One region of the Streptomyces sp. NPDC093225 genome, then DNA from elsewhere that is predicted to be linked to it. Evidence: riboswitches for the same ligand, from Rfam matches in the RefSeq annotation. Region 1 holds a riboswitch; the other holds the start of a gene.
The links. Region 1 has a riboswitch for thiamine pyrophosphate ahead of ACIQCH_RS22025 (thiamine ABC transporter substrate binding subunit). Riboswitches for the same ligand answer to the same signal wherever they lie in the genome.
Positions count from the first base shown of each region.

Region 2: it holds a riboswitch for thiamine pyrophosphate, as region 1 does, so the genes downstream of both, thiO (glycine oxidase ThiO) here and ACIQCH_RS22025 (thiamine ABC transporter substrate binding subunit) in region 1, are expected to answer to the same signal.

Region 1 covers NZ_JBIVNX010000024.1:31,401-39,161, reverse strand. The annotation lists gene ACIQCH_RS22045 (LOG family protein) at 1-391, shown strand, start outside; gene ACIQCH_RS22040 (hypothetical protein) at 480-1,406, shown strand; gene ACIQCH_RS22035 (ABC transporter ATP-binding protein) at 1,428-2,459, opposite strand; gene ACIQCH_RS22030 (ABC transporter permease) at 2,459-4,072, opposite strand; gene ACIQCH_RS22025 (thiamine ABC transporter substrate binding subunit) at 4,165-5,271, opposite strand; TPP riboswitch at 5,349-5,458, opposite strand; gene rlmN (23S rRNA (adenine(2503)-C(2))-methyltransferase RlmN) at 5,479-6,591, opposite strand; gene ACIQCH_RS22015 (phosphatidate cytidylyltransferase) at 6,666-7,742, opposite strand; gene frr (ribosome recycling factor) at 7,742-7,761, opposite strand, start outside.
Region 2 covers NZ_JBIVNX010000009.1:30,390-38,150, reverse strand. The annotation lists gene ACIQCH_RS10980 (hypothetical protein) at 17-1,045, opposite strand; gene metF (methylenetetrahydrofolate reductase [NAD(P)H]) at 1,085-1,999, opposite strand; gene thiE (thiamine phosphate synthase) at 2,185-2,838, opposite strand; gene ACIQCH_RS10965 (Rv2175c family DNA-binding protein) at 2,943-3,308, opposite strand; gene ACIQCH_RS10960 (NAD(P)/FAD-dependent oxidoreductase) at 3,513-4,793, opposite strand; TPP riboswitch at 5,382-5,494, shown strand; gene thiO (glycine oxidase ThiO) at 5,492-6,781, shown strand; gene thiS (sulfur carrier protein ThiS) at 6,778-6,978, shown strand; gene ACIQCH_RS10945 (thiazole synthase) at 6,984-7,761, shown strand, end outside.

The sequences.
Region 1 (7,761 bases):
GCGCTGGCCGGGCGGCGGGGACTCGATCGGCATCCCGACCTGGTTCTACGGGCACGAGCCGCCGAACGCCTTCGCCGGCGGAATCGCGAAGTACTTCGCCAACGCCACCCGCGAGGACGGACTGCTGGCCCGTTCCACCGCCGGAGTGGTGTACCTCCCGGGCGCGGCCGGCACTGTCCAGGAGATCTTCGACAACGCGACCCCCAACTACTACGGGTCGCGCGGCGAGCCGACCCCGATGGTGCTGGTCGACCGCGCCCACTGGACCGAGCACCTGCCGGCCTGGCCCCTGCTCCAGGCCCTGGCCCGCGACCGCGCCATGGAGACCCGCATCGCCCTGGTCGAGTCCGTCGACGAGGTCCCCGACGCCCTGGCCCGGCTCTCCTCGTGACCTGACCGGCCGGCCCAGGCAACCTCCGGACCCGAACCCACGTCTGCCAGGAGTACGCGAAACCTGCCAGACGTGAACGGAGCCCCTCGTGCTCATAGGCCTGCTGACCGCCATCGCGGCCTCGATCTGCTACGGCACCGGATCGGTCCTGCAAGCGGTGGGCTCCCGCCGGGCCGCCGGTGCCGAGCCGGACCCCACGGGTCTGACCCAGCACGGCGGCCCGAACCTGTCGTCCACCGCCAAGGCCGCGCTGACCTGGGAGTTCATCCTCGGCACGGTGCTGGACTTCGTCGGCTTCGGCCTGGGCGCCCTGGCAGCCCGGCTGCTGCCCCTCTTCCTGTCCCAGACCGTCATCAGCGCCAACCTGGTGATCACCGCGGTCCTGAGCGTGAAGCTGCTGGGCATCCGCCTCACCCGCAGGGAATGGGCCTCGATCGGCGTCGTGTGCGGGGCGCTCGTCATGCTCGCCACCGCTGCCGGCCACGAGGGCGGCCACCACGCCGCTTCCGCGACGCACTGGTGGCTGCTGGCCGTCACGGTCGCGCTGATGCTCGGCGGTACGGTCGCCGTACGCCTCCTGGGCCCCCGGGCCGCGATCCTGGCCGGCCTGCTGTCGGGCCTCGGCTTCGGCGCGCTCGGCGTCGGCGTCCGCATCCTCGACGGCGTCGACCCGTTCGACGTCACCACCGTCCTGACCGACCCGGCCCTGTACGCCATCGTCATCGCCGGGGTCGGCGGCATGTACCTGCACACGGTCGCCCTGCAGCTCGGATCGGTCAACGGGGCCACGGCCGCGCTGGTCGTCGGCGAGACGGTCCTCCCGGGCGCCATCGGCGTCCTCTGGCTGGGCGACGCCTCCCGCCCCGGCCTCGCCTGGCTCGCCGTCCTCGGCTTCCTCCTCGCCGTGGCCGGCGCGGTGGCCGTCGCCTGGTACGGCAACCACGACCCGGCCCCCACCACCCCCGCCCCGCTCCCGACCCCCACCCCGGCCCCACCGACCCCGGTCCGAGGCTGATCCGGACCACGGCCGCACGGACTACGCCTCGCGGAGGGCGACCACCTCGGAGGGATCGAAGGCGACCCCGGTCACGACCCCGACCTCGGGCGCGAGCAACAGGTCGCACTCGGCCTCCAGCACGGGCCCACCCGCCCGCGGCCGCAGCACGAGCGCCACGTGCGTACCGCGGAAGGTCCGCGACACGACCTCGCACGGCAGCCCCTCCGCAACCGGCACCAGCCGCACCCCGGTGGGCCGCACGAGCACCCGGAACTCACCCTCGCCGGTCCCCTCCGGCACCGGGATCTTGCCCCACGGCGTGTCGGCCGCGAGCCCGCTCACCGTCGCCGGCACCACGTTGTCGAAGCCGAGGAAGCGCGCCACGAACTCCGAGGCCGGCCGCTGCCAGACCTCCAGCGGGGTGCCGGCCTGCGCGATCCGGCCGTCCCGCATCACCACGACCCGGTCGGCGAGCGCGAAGGCCTCGCCCTGGTCGTGCGTGACGGCCAGCACCGTCGTACCGAGCCGGTGGAACAGCTCGCGCAGCTCCACCACGAGCCGCTCCCGCAGCCCCCGGTCGAGCTGCCCCAGCGGCTCGTCGAGCATCAGCAGCCGCGGCCGCGGCGCCAGCGCCCGGGCCAGCGCCACCCGCTGCTGCTCACCGCCCGACAGGGCCGCCACGGACCGTCGCCCCGCGCCCGGCAGCCCCACCAGCTCCAGCAGCTCCGCCACCCGGGCCTGCTGCTCCGCGCGCCCGGCCCCGCGCATCCGCAACCCGAAAGCCACGTTCCCGGCCACGTCCCGCTGCGGGAACAGCTGGTGGTCCTGGAACATCAGGCCCACCCCCCGCTTGTGCACCGGCACCCCGGCCTGGTCGGCCCCCGCGAGCCGGACCCGCCCGGCGGCGGCCGGCTGCAGGCCGGCCACCACCCGCAGCAGCGTGGACTTGCCGCTGCCGCTGGGCCCCAGTACGCACACGATCTCGTGCTCGGCCACGGACAGCTCGACGGCGTCGAGCACGGTCCGCGCTCCGAAGCGGACGGACACCCCGTCCAGTTCCAGCAGCGTCATCAGAAGTCCCCCGATCCGGACCGCTCGGGCCGCAGCCGCTCCAGGACGAGCAGCGACACGGCGCACACCACCATCAGAATCGTGCTCAGGGCCATCGCCTGCCCGTAGTTGAGCTCCCCTGCCCGCCCCAGCAGCCGCGCCACCGCCACGGGCAGCGTCGGCCGGTCGGGCCGGGCGATGAACACGGTCGCCCCGAACTCGCCGAGCGAGACGGCGAACGCGAACCCGGCCGCGATCAGCAGCGCCCGCCGCACCAGCGGCAGGTCCACCTCGCGCCAGGCCCGCAGCGGCGAGGCCCCGAGCACCGCGGCCGCCTCCCGCAGCCGGCCGTCCACGGCACGCAGCACCGGCAGCATCGTGCGCACCACGAACGGCACGCCGACCAGCGCCTGGGCCAGCGGCACCAGGATCCACGAGGTCCGCAGGTCCAGCGGCGGCTCGTCCAGCGTGATCAGGAAGCCGAACCCCACGGTCACCGCGGACACGCCCAGCGGCAGCATCAGCAGGGCGTCGAAGCCGCGCACCAGCCGCCCGCCGCGCCGGGTGAGGGCGGCCGCGGCCAGGCCCCCGACGCCCACGGCGATCGCGGTGGCGGCGAGGGCGTACTCCAGCGAGTTCCAGATCGCCTCCAGCGGCGGCACCAGGAACGTGCCCCCGTCGGCGGACCCGAGCTCCCGGTAGAAGTCGAGGCCGTACCCGCCAGGGGCGTCGAAGGACCGTTCCACCAGCACGCCCAGCGGTACGGCGATGAGCAGGGCGACGGACAGGAGCACGCAGCCCAGCAGCGCCCACTGCCCGGTCCCGCGCGGCCGGTGGGCCGTCCGGTCCGGGTCGACCAGCCGCAGCGCGGTCTCGCGTCGGCGCACGGTCCAGGAGTGCACACCGAGGATCACGCCCACCGCGGCGAACTGCACCAGGGTGAGCACCGCGGCCGTCGGCAGGTCCAGCAACTGCGCGGTCTGCCGGTAGACCTCGACCTCGAGGGTGGCGTACGCCGGACCGCCGAGGATCTGCACGACGCCGAAGGAGGTGAAGGTGAAGAGGAAGACCATCAGCGCGGCGGCCGCCACGGCCGGTGCCAGCGCGGGCAGCGTCACCCGCCGCCAGGCGGCGAACCGGCCGGCGCCGAGCACCCGGGCGGCCTCCTCCTGACGCGGGTCCAGTTGCGCCCACAGGCCGCCGACGGTACGGACGACCACGGCGTAATTGAAGAAGACGTGGGCGAGCAGGATCGCCCACACGGTCGTGTCCAGTCGTACGCCCCACAGCTCGTCCAACAGCCCGCCCCGACCCACCAGCGCCAGGAAGGCGGAGCCGACGACCACCGTCGGCAGGACGAACGGGACGGTCACCACGGCGCGCAGCACCTGCTTGCCGGGGAAGTCGAAGCGCGCGAACACGTACGCGCCGGGGAGCGCGAGCAGCAGCGTGAGCGCCGTGGACGCGAGCGCCTGCCAGGTGGTGAACCACAGCACGTCGACGATGTCGGGCCGGGTGATCACCTCGCCGATCCGGCCGAACTGCCAGCCGTCGTCGGTCTTGATCCCGCGGCCGACGATCGCCGCCACGGGGTAGGCGAAGAAGAGGCCGAAGAACGCCAGCGGCACGGCCATGAGGCCGAGCCGCACGGCGGCGGCACGGCCGGAGGGGCGCACGCGCTCCCTCCGGTCCGTGCCCGGGACCGTTCCCGTGCCTGCTCCGGGTCCTACTTCAGGACGAGCGAGGACCATGCCCGGACCCACTGCTCACGGTTCTTGGCGATCTGGTCCGGGGCGACGGTCCACGGCTTGTCGATCACCACCCCGTGCTTCGTGAAGACCTCCGGCAGCTTCGCGTCCTTGACGACGGGGTTGACGAACATCTGGAGCGGCATGTCCTCCTGGAACTTCTTGCTGATCAGGAAGTCCAGCAGCGCCTTGCCGCCCGCCTCGTTCTTCGCGCCCTTGAGCAGGCCCGCGAACTCGACCTGGCGGAAGCAGGTGCCGGTGGCGACACCGGTGGGCGCCACGGCCGGCTGCGGCTCCGAGAACAGCACCTCGGCCGGCGGGGAGGAGGCGTACGAGACGACCAGCGGCCGGTCGCCCTTGGCCTTCTTGCCCCCGGCGGAGCCGGAGAAGCGCTCGTTGTAGGCCTGCTCCCAGCCGTCGACGACCTCGACGCCGTTGGCCTTGAGCTTGCTCCAGTAGTCCTTCCAGCCCTCGTCGCCGTACTTGCCGACGGAGGCGAGCAGGAAGCCCAGGCCCGGGGAGGAGGTGGCCGCGTTCTCGGTGACCAGCAGGTTCTTGTACTCCGGCTTGACCAGGTCGTCGAGGCTCTGCGGCGGGGCGATCTTCTTGTCGGCGAAGTACTTCTTGTCGTAGTTGACGCAGATGTCGCCGGAGTCGATCGGGGTGACCCGGTGCTCCTTGTCGAGCTGGTACTGCTCGGGGACGCCGGCCAGGCCCTTGGCCTCGTACGGGGTGAACAGGCCGTTGTCGAGGGCGCGCGAGAGCAGCGTGTTGTCGACGCCGAAGAACACGTCGCCGCGCGGCGAGCCCTTGGTCAGGATCTCCTGGTTGAGGGCCGCGCCCGCGTCGCCGCTCTTGAGGACCTTGACGGTGTAGCCGGACTGCTTCTCGAACTCCTTCAGCACCGCGGGGGTGTAGGTGAAGGAGTCGTGGGAGACGACCGTGACGGTCTTGGACTGCGGTCCGGAGCTGGCCGAGCCGCCCTCGTCCTTGCCGTCGCCACCGCCACAGGCGGCCAGCGTGGACAAGCCGAGGGCCGCGACGAGCGCGGCGCCCGCCATCTTCTTGGTGTTCACGTGAAACATTCCTCCTGGAGTGACCAGGAGAAGACGCGGCCCTGCCCCGGCGCTCGTGGAGCGGACGCCGGAGCAGGGCGCAACAGCTCGAGTGGTGACCGAACTCCCTACCCGGAATGACCCGGGCGAGGTTCAGAGGGTCTGCGGCGTGACGGTGCCGCACTCTCAGCGCTGTGGCGCTCCCCTGTCGGAATATGCAGATGTACGGGAGTCAGACTACCGCTCGCTCGCGGCGAGCTGTCCGCACGCTCCGTCGATCTCCTGGCCACGGGTGTCGCGCACCGTGACCGGCACGCCGTGGGCGGCGATCGCCTCGACGAAGGCCCGCTCGTCCTCGGGGCGGGAGGCGGTCCACTTGGAACCCGGGGTCGGGTTGAGCGGGATGAGGTTGACGTGCACCCGCTTGCCCTTGAGGAGGCGGCCGAGGAGGTCGCCCCGCCAGGCCTGGTCGTTGATGTCGCGGATCAGGGCGTACTCGATGGAGACGCGGCGGCCGGACTTCTCGGCGTACGTCCAGGCCGCGTCGAGGACCTCGCGGACCTTCCAGCGGGTGTTCACGGGCACGAGGGTGTCGCGCAGCTCGTCGTCGGGGGCGTGCAGCGAGACGGCGAGCCGGCACTTGAAGCCCTCGTCGGCGAACCGGAGCATCGCCGGGACGAGGCCGACGGTGGAGACGGTGATGCCGCGCTGGGACAGGCCCAGGCCGTCGGGCTCGGGGTCGGTCAGCCGGCGGATGGCGCCGACGACGCGGTTGTAGTTCGCCAGCGGCTCGCCCATGCCCATGAAGACGATGTTCGACAGCCGGGCCGGGCCACCGGGGACCTCGCCGTCGCGCAGGGCGCGCATGCCGTCGACGATCTGGTGGACGATCTCGGCGGTGGACAGGTTGCGGTCCAGGCCCGCCTGGCCGGTGGCGCAGAACGGGCAGTTCATGCCGCAGCCCGCCTGGGACGAGATGCACATCGTGACCCGGTCGGGGTAGCGCATGAGGACGGACTCGACGAGCGTGCCGTCGTGCAGGCGCCATAGGGTCTTGCGGGTGGTGTCGTCGTCGCAGGAGATGTGCCGGACGACCGACATCAGGTCGGGCAGCAGGGCCTCGCGCAGCTTCTCGCGCGAGCCGGCCGGGATGTCGGTCCACTCGGCCGGGTCGTGCGCGTAGCGGGCGAAGTAGTGCTGGGAGAGCTGCTTGGCGCGGAACGGCTTCTCGCCGATCGCGGCGACCGCCTCCTTCCGCTCGGCCGGCGACATGTCGGCCAGGTGCCGGGGCGGCTTCTTCGCTCCCTTGGGCGCGACGAAGGTGAGCTCTCCGGGAGCGGGGCGGGCCATGGCAGGTACTCCTCGTACGACGAAAGGCGCGCCGCACGAGCGGCGCGCCTTTCCAGAGTAACCGGCCCCGGGCTTCAGCCCGTGCCGACGAACAGAGCCAGCAGCAGCCACACGACCGGCGCGGTCGGCAGCAGCGAGTCCAGCCGGTCCATGATGCCGCCGTGGCCCGGCAGCAGCGTGCCCATGTCCTTGATGCCCAGGTCCCGCTTGATCATGGACTCGCCCAGGTCGCCGAGGGTGGCGCTGACCGCGACCGCGAGGCCCAGGACCAGGCCCTGCCACCAGCTGCCGCCGTCGATCAGGTACTGCATGCACAGCGCGCCCGCGGCCATCGCGAAGGCCACCGCACCGGCCAGGCCCTCGCGGGTCTTGCCGGGGCTGATGCGGGGGGCCAGCTTGTGCTTGCCGAACCGCCAGCCGACCGCGTACGCACCCGTGTCGCTCACCACGGTGAGCAGCAGGAAGGTGATCACCCGCTGCGGGCCGTCGTCGGCGGTCAGCAGCAGCGCCACGAACGTGGCGAGGAAGGGCACGTAGAACGCGGCGAACACGCCCGCCGTGACGTCCTTGAGGTATCCCTCCGGAGGCTCCGTCATCCGCCACACGAGCACCGCGAGGGCGGTGAGGGCCATCGCGACCCAGGCGCCCTCGGCGCCGCGCACGTACCCGGCGACGACCATCGCCGCCCCACCGACCGCGAGCGGCACCAGCGGGGCTTTGATGGCCTTGCGCTCTTCGAGGCGGGAGGTGAGCTCCCACAGGCCGACGACCACGGCGACGGCGATGACCCCGACGAAGACGGCCTTGACGATGAACAGCGAGGCGACGATCACGGCGCCGAGGCCGACGCCGACCCCTATGGCGGCGCGCAGGTCCCGCCCGGCCCGCTTCTTCTGCGGGGGCTGGGGGGTGTCCTGCGGTGCCTGCGACGGCGGAGGCGGGGGGCTGGGCATGGGCTCCTGCGGCGGCGTCTCGTCGCGGAACAGGGGGCCGCTTCCCGGAGCGGCCCCCCTCTCGCGTGCTTCCCGGTCATCGAAGTCTGATCCGGCGGCGTCGGGCACGATGGGCATGGGCCGAGTCTGCTGGCCTACGTACACATCGTATGCGGGACCCGCCGGAACCGGCTCCGCCCCCCAGGGAGAGTCGTTCATCAGACCTCGAGGAGCTCGG
Region 2 (7,761 bases), on a different contig from region 1:
GGTGCGGGAGGTCGGTTCAGTAGCGGTACTGCTCGTACTCGCCGTTCGGCGCCTGGTACGGGTACGCCTGCGGCTGGTCCTCGGGGTACGGCTGGGCGACGTCGCGCTGCTGCGGGACCCACGACCCGCCGGACGGGGCCTCCGGCGCGTACTGGTGCTGCCCGGTGTACGGGTCCGCGTAGGCCGGGTAGGCGTCCTGGCCCGTGCCGTAGCCGTAGTCGTACGCCGCGTAGGCCCCGGGGTCGGGCTGGGCCGACAGCGCGCCGGTGCCGATGTAGGGGTCGGAGTAGGCGGCGTACGTCTGCTGCTCGCCGGCGCCGTAGCCGTAGCCGGTCGCGTAGCCGGGGTCCTGGTAGGCGGCGGCCTGGCCGTACGGGTCCGGGGCGGCGGGGGCCTGGGGGGCGTAGTAGTTCGGGTCGGAGTAGTCGGCACCGGGGTAGCCGGAGCCGTCGTAGCCCGGGCCGGCCTCGTAGCCCGGGGCGGTCTCGTAGCCCGTGGGGGCGTAGCCGTCCGCGGTGGTGCCGTAGCCGGAGCCCGCCGGGTCGTAGGCGCCGGCCGGGTCGTCCGTACGGGGCTCGAAGACGGAGGCGTCGGAGGCCTCGACGGGGTCGTCGGCCGGGTCCAGGGCGTCCATCAAGGCCGTCCCGGCGTCCTGCACGTCGCCGTCGGGGCCGTACGCCGACCCGTACTCGAGGTCGGAGACCTCCAGCACCGGCTCCGTACGTCGGGCGCCCGCCCCACCGCGGCGCCGGCCGCGGCGGCCCTGCTCGACCTCGGGTTCGGCGTCCCGCTTGGTGCCCAGCGCCCAGCCCGCGACGAAGCCGCGCCGGAAGGAGAGCGTGACCAGGGTCTGGCCGACCGCGAACGCGGTGGCGCCCACGGCGATGACGACGACCGAACCCAGCAGGACGCCGACGACCACGCCCAGGAACCCGGCGAACGCGAGCACGCGCCAGCGCAGGCGCGCCTTGTACTGGAGCAGCACCTCCGCCAGCAGCCACAGCGCGACAATGCCGAACGCGATGTAGAGGACCGTCCAGCCCATGCATGGCCCCTCTCGGTACGGCCGCGCGGGTACGGCCGGTCAGGGCCGCTGGTGCAGGCCCAGATTCTCGTAGATCTCGAGGGTCGCCGTGGAGTTGTTGAGCGTGATGAAGTGCAGTCCGGGGACACCCTCGGCCAGCAGCCGCGCGCAGAACTCCGTGGCGAACTCGATGCCAATGGAGCGTACAGCGGCCGGATCGTCCTTGACGGCGAGCATGCGCTCTTTCACGTCCGCGGGGAAGACCGCGTTGCTCAGCTGGGGCAGCCGGTCGAGCTGCTTGATGCCCACAACTGGCATGCACTCGGGGATGATCGGGGTGTCGCAACCGGCCTTCTCGACCCGGTCCCGCAACCGCAGGTAACTCTCCGGATCGAAAAACATCTGCGTGATCGCATAATCGGCACCTGCGCGGCACTTGTCCACGAAGTGCCGGATGTCCGTGTCCCAGTCGTCGGAGCGGGGGTGCAGCTCGGGGAAGGCCGCGACGCCGACGCAGAAATCGCCGGACTCCTTCAGCAGGCGGACGAGGTCGGCCGCATAGTGGACGCCCTCGGGGTGCGCCACCCACTCGCCCATCGGGTCGCCCGGCGGGTCACCGCGCAGGGCCAGCATGTTGCGGATGCCCGCGTCCGCGAACTGCCCGATGACGTGGCGCAGCTCGGCGATCGAGTGGTCGACCGCGGTCAGGTGGGCGACCGGGGTCAGCGTCGTGTCGGCCGCGATGTCCTGGGTGGCCTTGACCGTGCCGCCGCGGGTCGAGCCGCCGGCCCCGTACGTCACGGAGACGAAGCTGGGGGACACGGCCTCGATGCGGCGCAGCGCGTTCCACAGGTTCCGCTCGCCCTTCTCGGTCTTCGGCGCCCAGAACTCGAACGAGTACGAGGTGCCGGACGCGAGCATGTCGCGGACGGTGCGTGCACGGTCCGACCTGGTGGAAGCGGTGCCAAGGGCCATAACGGCAGATTAGACAAGGTCCAGGGAGGGCCCAAGGACCGTCCATATCCCGGACACGTTTTTGGACACCTTGTGTCGGTCCCTGCGGCCACAAGGAGCACACGGGCCTCCTGTCGTCACATCAGACACGTGACGCATCGCGAGGTACGTGAGGCGCGTGAGACGCGAGAGGCGCGTGAGCCGTGTCAGGCGAGGCGGGCGCGGACCCGCTTCGCGAGGTCGGCGGCGGCGGCACCGGGGTCGTCCGCCTCGGTGATCGCCCGTACGACGACCACGCGGGAGGCGCCGGCGTCGAGCACCTCGTCCAGGTTCCCGGCGTCGATGCCGCCGATGGCGAACCAGGGCCGGTCCTGGCCGAGGGAGGCGGCGTAGCGCACGAGGTCGAGGCCGGGGGCGTAGCGGCCGGGCTTGGTGGGGGTGGGCCAGCAGGGGCCGGTGCAGAAGTAGTCGACGCCCGGCTCGGCGGCGGCCGCGGCCACCTCGCCCTCGGCGTGGCAGGAGCGGCCGATCAGCACCCCTTCGCCGAGGATCGCGCGGGCGGCCGGCACCGGGATGTCGCCCTGGCCCAGGTGGAGGACGTCGGAACCGATGGCGTGCGCGACGTCGGCCCGGTCGTTGACGGCGACGAGCCTGCCGTGCCGGCGTGCGGCCTCGGCGAACACCTGGAGGTGCTCCAGCTCCTCGGCGGCCTCCATGCCCTTGTCGCGCAGCTGCACGATGTCGACCCCGGCGGCGAGGACGGCGTCGAGGAACTCGGGCAGGTCGCCCTGGCGCTTGCGCGCGTCCGTGCAGAGGTAGAGCCGGGCGTCGGCGAGGGCTGCGCGGGCGTCGACAGGCATGGAGGTACCCCCCGTGGTGAGCGGTGCGCAGGGCCCGGACGGGTCCTGCGCACCGCGTGGCGGATCAGGTGTTCAGCTGGTCAGCTGGTCGGCTGGTCGGCAGGTCAGACGGCGAGCGCCTGGGCGCGGCGCTTGACCTCCGTGCCGCGATTCTCGCTCAGGGCCTGCGCCGGGGTGCCCGGCAGGGTCTCGTCCGGCGTGAAGAGCCACTCGAGCATCTCCTCGTCGGTGAAGCCGTCGTCCCGCAGCAGGGTGAGGGTGCCGGCGAGGCCCTTCACCACCTTGTCGCCGTCGATGAAGGCGGCCGGCACCTGGAGGGCGCGGTTCTCGCCGCGGCGGACGGCGATCAGCTGACCGTCCTTGACGAGCTGGCGGACCCGGGTCACCTCCACGTCCAGCATTTCGGCGATGTCGGGGAGGTAGAGCCACTCGGGGACGAGAGCATCGATCTTCGTGTCAATCTCGGTCACGGGACAAGCCTGCCATCCCGGACCGACAGTCGGTACCCGGGCCGTCCGGACGGGGGCTTGGGCGAGGGGTACGGGGTGACGGATGCGGGTGACGGGCGACGGACCCGGCACCCGGGATCTCGGGGTGGGATGCCGGGTGCCGCGTGACGGGTGACGGGTGGGGTGTGGGTGTCGGGTCGGGTGGGGTGCGGGCGTCGGGTGCCGTCAGACCGCGGCGGACTTCAGCGCGACGGCGGGGTCCGCGACCTTGGCCGGATCCAGTCGGGTGCCGGCCTCGATGAGCTTGCGCCCCTGGGCCAGGTCCCGCGGCCGTCCGACGGAGAGCACGGCGGCCGGTACGTCGCCGCGCAGCCACACGACCGCCCACGCGTCCTCGGCCGGATCGCCGCGCCACACCAGTGTGTCGCTGTCGGAGTGGTGGCCGGCGTACTGGACGAAGCGCCCGAACTGCTCCGACCAGAAGTACGGCACCGGGTCGTAGACGGGCCCGTCCCCACCCGGGCCGGCGAGGACGTTCGCGGCCAGCGTCCGGGGACCCTGCAGGGCGTTGTCCCAGTGGTGGACGAGCAGCCGCTCGCCGTAGCGGGCCGAGGGGAACGAGGCGCAGTCCCCCACCGCGAACACCCCGGGCACCGAGGTGGCCAGGCGGGCGTCGGTGGTGACGGAGCCGTCCGGGCCGAGTTCGACACCGGAGCCGGCCAGCCAGGCGGTGGCGGGCCGGGCGCCGATGCCGACGACGACCGCGCCGGCGGGCAGCCGGGTGCCGTCGGCGAGCAGGACCGCGCCGGGGCCGCCGGCAGCACGGGGCTCCCCCGGGCGGGCGGGCTCGGCGGGCTCGATCTTCTCGACGCGGGAGCCGGTGAGCAGCCGGACGCCGATCTGCTCGTACCAGGCGGCCATCGGGGCGGCCACCTCGGCCGGCAGCGCACCGGCCAGCGGGCGGTCGGCGGCCTCGACGACGGTGACGGCGCAGCCGGCCTCGCGGGCGGCGGTGGCGAACTCGGCCCCGATCCAGCCCGCCCCGACCACGACGATGTCGTGCTGCTCGGCGAGCACGGGCTTCAGGCGGGCGGCGTCGTCGAGGGTGCGCAGCAGGTGGACGCCGGGGACGCCGGCGCTGCCGGGCAGGGTGACCGGCTCGGCACCGGTGGCGACGACCAGGACGTCGTACGGGACCGGGCCCGCCTCGGTGTCGACCTCGCGGTCGCCGGCGCGCAGACCGGTGACGGCCACGCCGAGGCGCAGGTCGATGCGCAGGGCCTCGAAGTCGATCTCGAAGGCGGAGTCCTCGGCCTTGCCGAGGAGGACGGCCTTGGAGAGCGGGGGGCGGTCGTAGGGCTGGTGGGGCTCCGCGCCGAGGAGGGTGACCGGGGCGGTCCAGCCCTGCTCGCGCAGGGCGACCGCCGTCTGCACTCCGGCCATGCCCGCTCCGACGATGACGACGCCGTACGTCGTCTCCCGCGTCTGGTTGCTCTGATCGCTCACACCTCCACCCTAACCACCTGACTGTTCGTCAGTAACCCTGCTATGGGGGCTTCCCGACCTGGTCCGGCGCAGATCCGGTGCGTGTCCGGCGCCCGTCCGGTGCCTGTCCGGCCGGGTTCGGTCGATCCTCCGGTTTTGGTGCGGGTGCTCTGCGGCCGGGCTGGAGGATCCTCTGGTGCCGGGGTGGGTGGGTGAGTGAGTTGTGCGTGGGTGAGGCGGGTGGGTGGTGAGGCGGGTGGGTGGAGGCCTGGGTTCGGCGCGCCTGCATGGGGCCGCCCCGTGGTGTGTGGGTCCCCTCGGCGCTTGACGGGGGTGGCCTGCAGGCCCTGCGGCAGGCCCACCCCTGGGGCTTCGGGGCCTTCGGCCCTGGCCTGCGGCCACCCCAGGCCCGGGCCTGCCTCCGGTCCAGCCTGCCCCCCTGTCAAGCGCCTTCCCCACACACCACGGGGCGGCACTCTCTGGGTCGGTTACCCCGGGTGTGCGGGGTCCGGGACGGCTCCCGCATCGGGGTAACGGGGGGCGCACCGGGGGCGGCCGCGCGACCGGGCGGCCTTACCCGTCCTCCTGGGCGGGGGTTAGTCTGACGGCCGTACCTATCGCGGGAGCCCGGGCGCACCGGGCTGAGAGGGAGGCTGGCCGGCCTCCGACCGTCCGAACCTGATCCGGGTCATGCCGGCGAAGGGAGGGGCTGGAAGCCCATGCACGCACCCACGCGCGCTGACACGACGGACTCGGCCGGGGCGGGGGTCGACGTCCTCGTCATCGGCGGCGGGATCATCGGGCTCGTCACCGCCTGGCGGGCCGCCCGGCGCGGCCTGCGCACCGCACTCGTCGACCCCTCGCCCGGTGGCGGGGCGGCCCAGGTCGCGGCCGGCATGTTGGCCGCCGTCACCGAACTGCACTACGGCGAGGAGACCCTGCTGGGGCTCAACCTCGCCTCCGCCCGCCGCTACCCGGACTTCGCGGCCGAACTGGCCGAGGACAGCGGTGGCATGGACATCGGCTTCCGGGCCTGCGGCACCCTCGCCGTCGCGCTCGACGCCGACGACCGCGCCCACCTGCGCGAACTCCACGCCCTGCAGCGGCGCTGCGGCCTGGAGTCCGAGTGGCTCACCGGGCGCGAGTGCCGCCGCCTGGAGCCGATGCTGGCCCCCGGTGTCCGCGGCGGCCTGCGCGTGGACGGCGACCACCAGGTCGACCCGCGCCGGCTGGCGGCCGCCCTCGTCGCCGCCTGCGACCGGGCCGGGGTGGTCTTCCACCGCACGACGGCCGAGCGGCTCACCGTCACCGGCGACCGGGCCGCCGGCGCGCTGCTCGACGACGGTACGGACGTCACGGCCGGCCAGGTGGTCCTGGCGGCCGGCAGTCTCAGCGGCCGACTGGCCGGGCTGCCCCCGGAGGTCGTGCCGCCGGTCCGGCCGGTGAAGGGGCAGGTGCTGCGGCTGCGCGTGCCGCCGGCGTACGCGCCCTTCCTGACCCGGACCGTACGGGCGGTCGTCCGCGGCAGCCACGTCTACCTCGTCCCGCGCGAGAACGGCGAGCTGGTCATCGGCGCCACCACCGAGGAGCTCGGCTGGGACACGACCGTCACCGCGGGCGGGGTGTACGAACTCCTGCGGGACGCCCACGAGCTGGTGCCCGGCCTGACCGAACTCCCCCTGATCGAGACCCGGGCGGGACTGCGCCCGGGCTCCCCCGACAACGCCCCGCTGCTGGGGCCCACCGCGCTGCCCGGGCTGCACCTGGCCACGGGGCACTACCGCAACGGCGTCCTGCTGACGCCGGTCACCGGTGACGTGATGGCGGAGCTGCTGACCACCGGCGAACTGCCGGAGGCGGCCCGGCCGTTCAGTCCGCGCCGGTTCGCCGGCCCCGGTACGGCCGCGTCGGCGGTTCCGCCGGCCGCCGGTCCGGCCCGGTCGGCCGGGCCCGAAGCACCCGTGGCGCCGAGCGCCGCACCCACCGCACGTCAGGAGTCCTTCGCATGACCGTGTCCGTCAACGGCGAGCCGCGCGAGGTCGCGGCGGGGACCACGCTGGACGTCCTGGTCGCCACCCTGACCTCGGCGCACTCCGGGGTGGCCGCCGCCGTCAACGAAACCGTCGTGCCGCGGGGGCAGTGGCCGGCGACCGCGCTCGGCGAGGGCGACCGTGTCGAGGTGCTGACCGCGGTGCAGGGAGGGTGAGCGCGATGTCCTTCGATCCTTCCGGGTTCTCCGCCGCCGCCGGATCCTCGGGCCCTTCCGTTCCGCCGGATCCCGTCGACGCCGTCGAGGCCTCCGTTCCGTCCGACCCGTTCGTGCTCGGCGGGCGGGAGTTCTCCTCGCGCCTGATCATGGGCACCGGGGGCGCACCGAGCCTGGACGTCCTGGAGCGGGCGTTGCTGGCCTCCGGTACGCAGCTCACGACCGTCGCGATGCGACGGCTGGACCCCTCGGTGCAGGGCTCGGTGCTGTCGGTGCTCGACCGGCTGAAGATCCAGGTGCTGCCGAACACCGCCGGCTGCTACACCGCGGGCGAGGCGGTGCTCACCGCCCGGCTGGCCCGGGAGGCGCTGGGTACGGACTGGATCAAGCTGGAGGTCGTGGCCGACGAGCGGACGCTGCTGCCCGACGGGGTCGAACTGCTCGACGCCGCCGAGACGCTGGTGGACGACGGGTTCACGGTCCTGCCGTACACGAACGACGACCCGGTGCTGGCGCGCAAGCTGGAGGACGTGGGGTGCGCGGCGATCATGCCGCTCGGGTCACCGATCGGGTCGGGGCTCGGGATCCGCAACCCGCACAACTTCCAGCTGATCGCGGAGCGGGCCGCGGTGCCGGTGATCCTGGACGCGGGGGCCGGGACCGCGTCCGACGCCGCGCTGGCGATGGAGCTGGGGTGCGCGGCGGTGATGCTCGCGTCCGCGGTGACGCGGGCGCAGGAGCCGGTGCTCATGGCTGCGGCCATGCGGGACGCGGTCTCGGCGG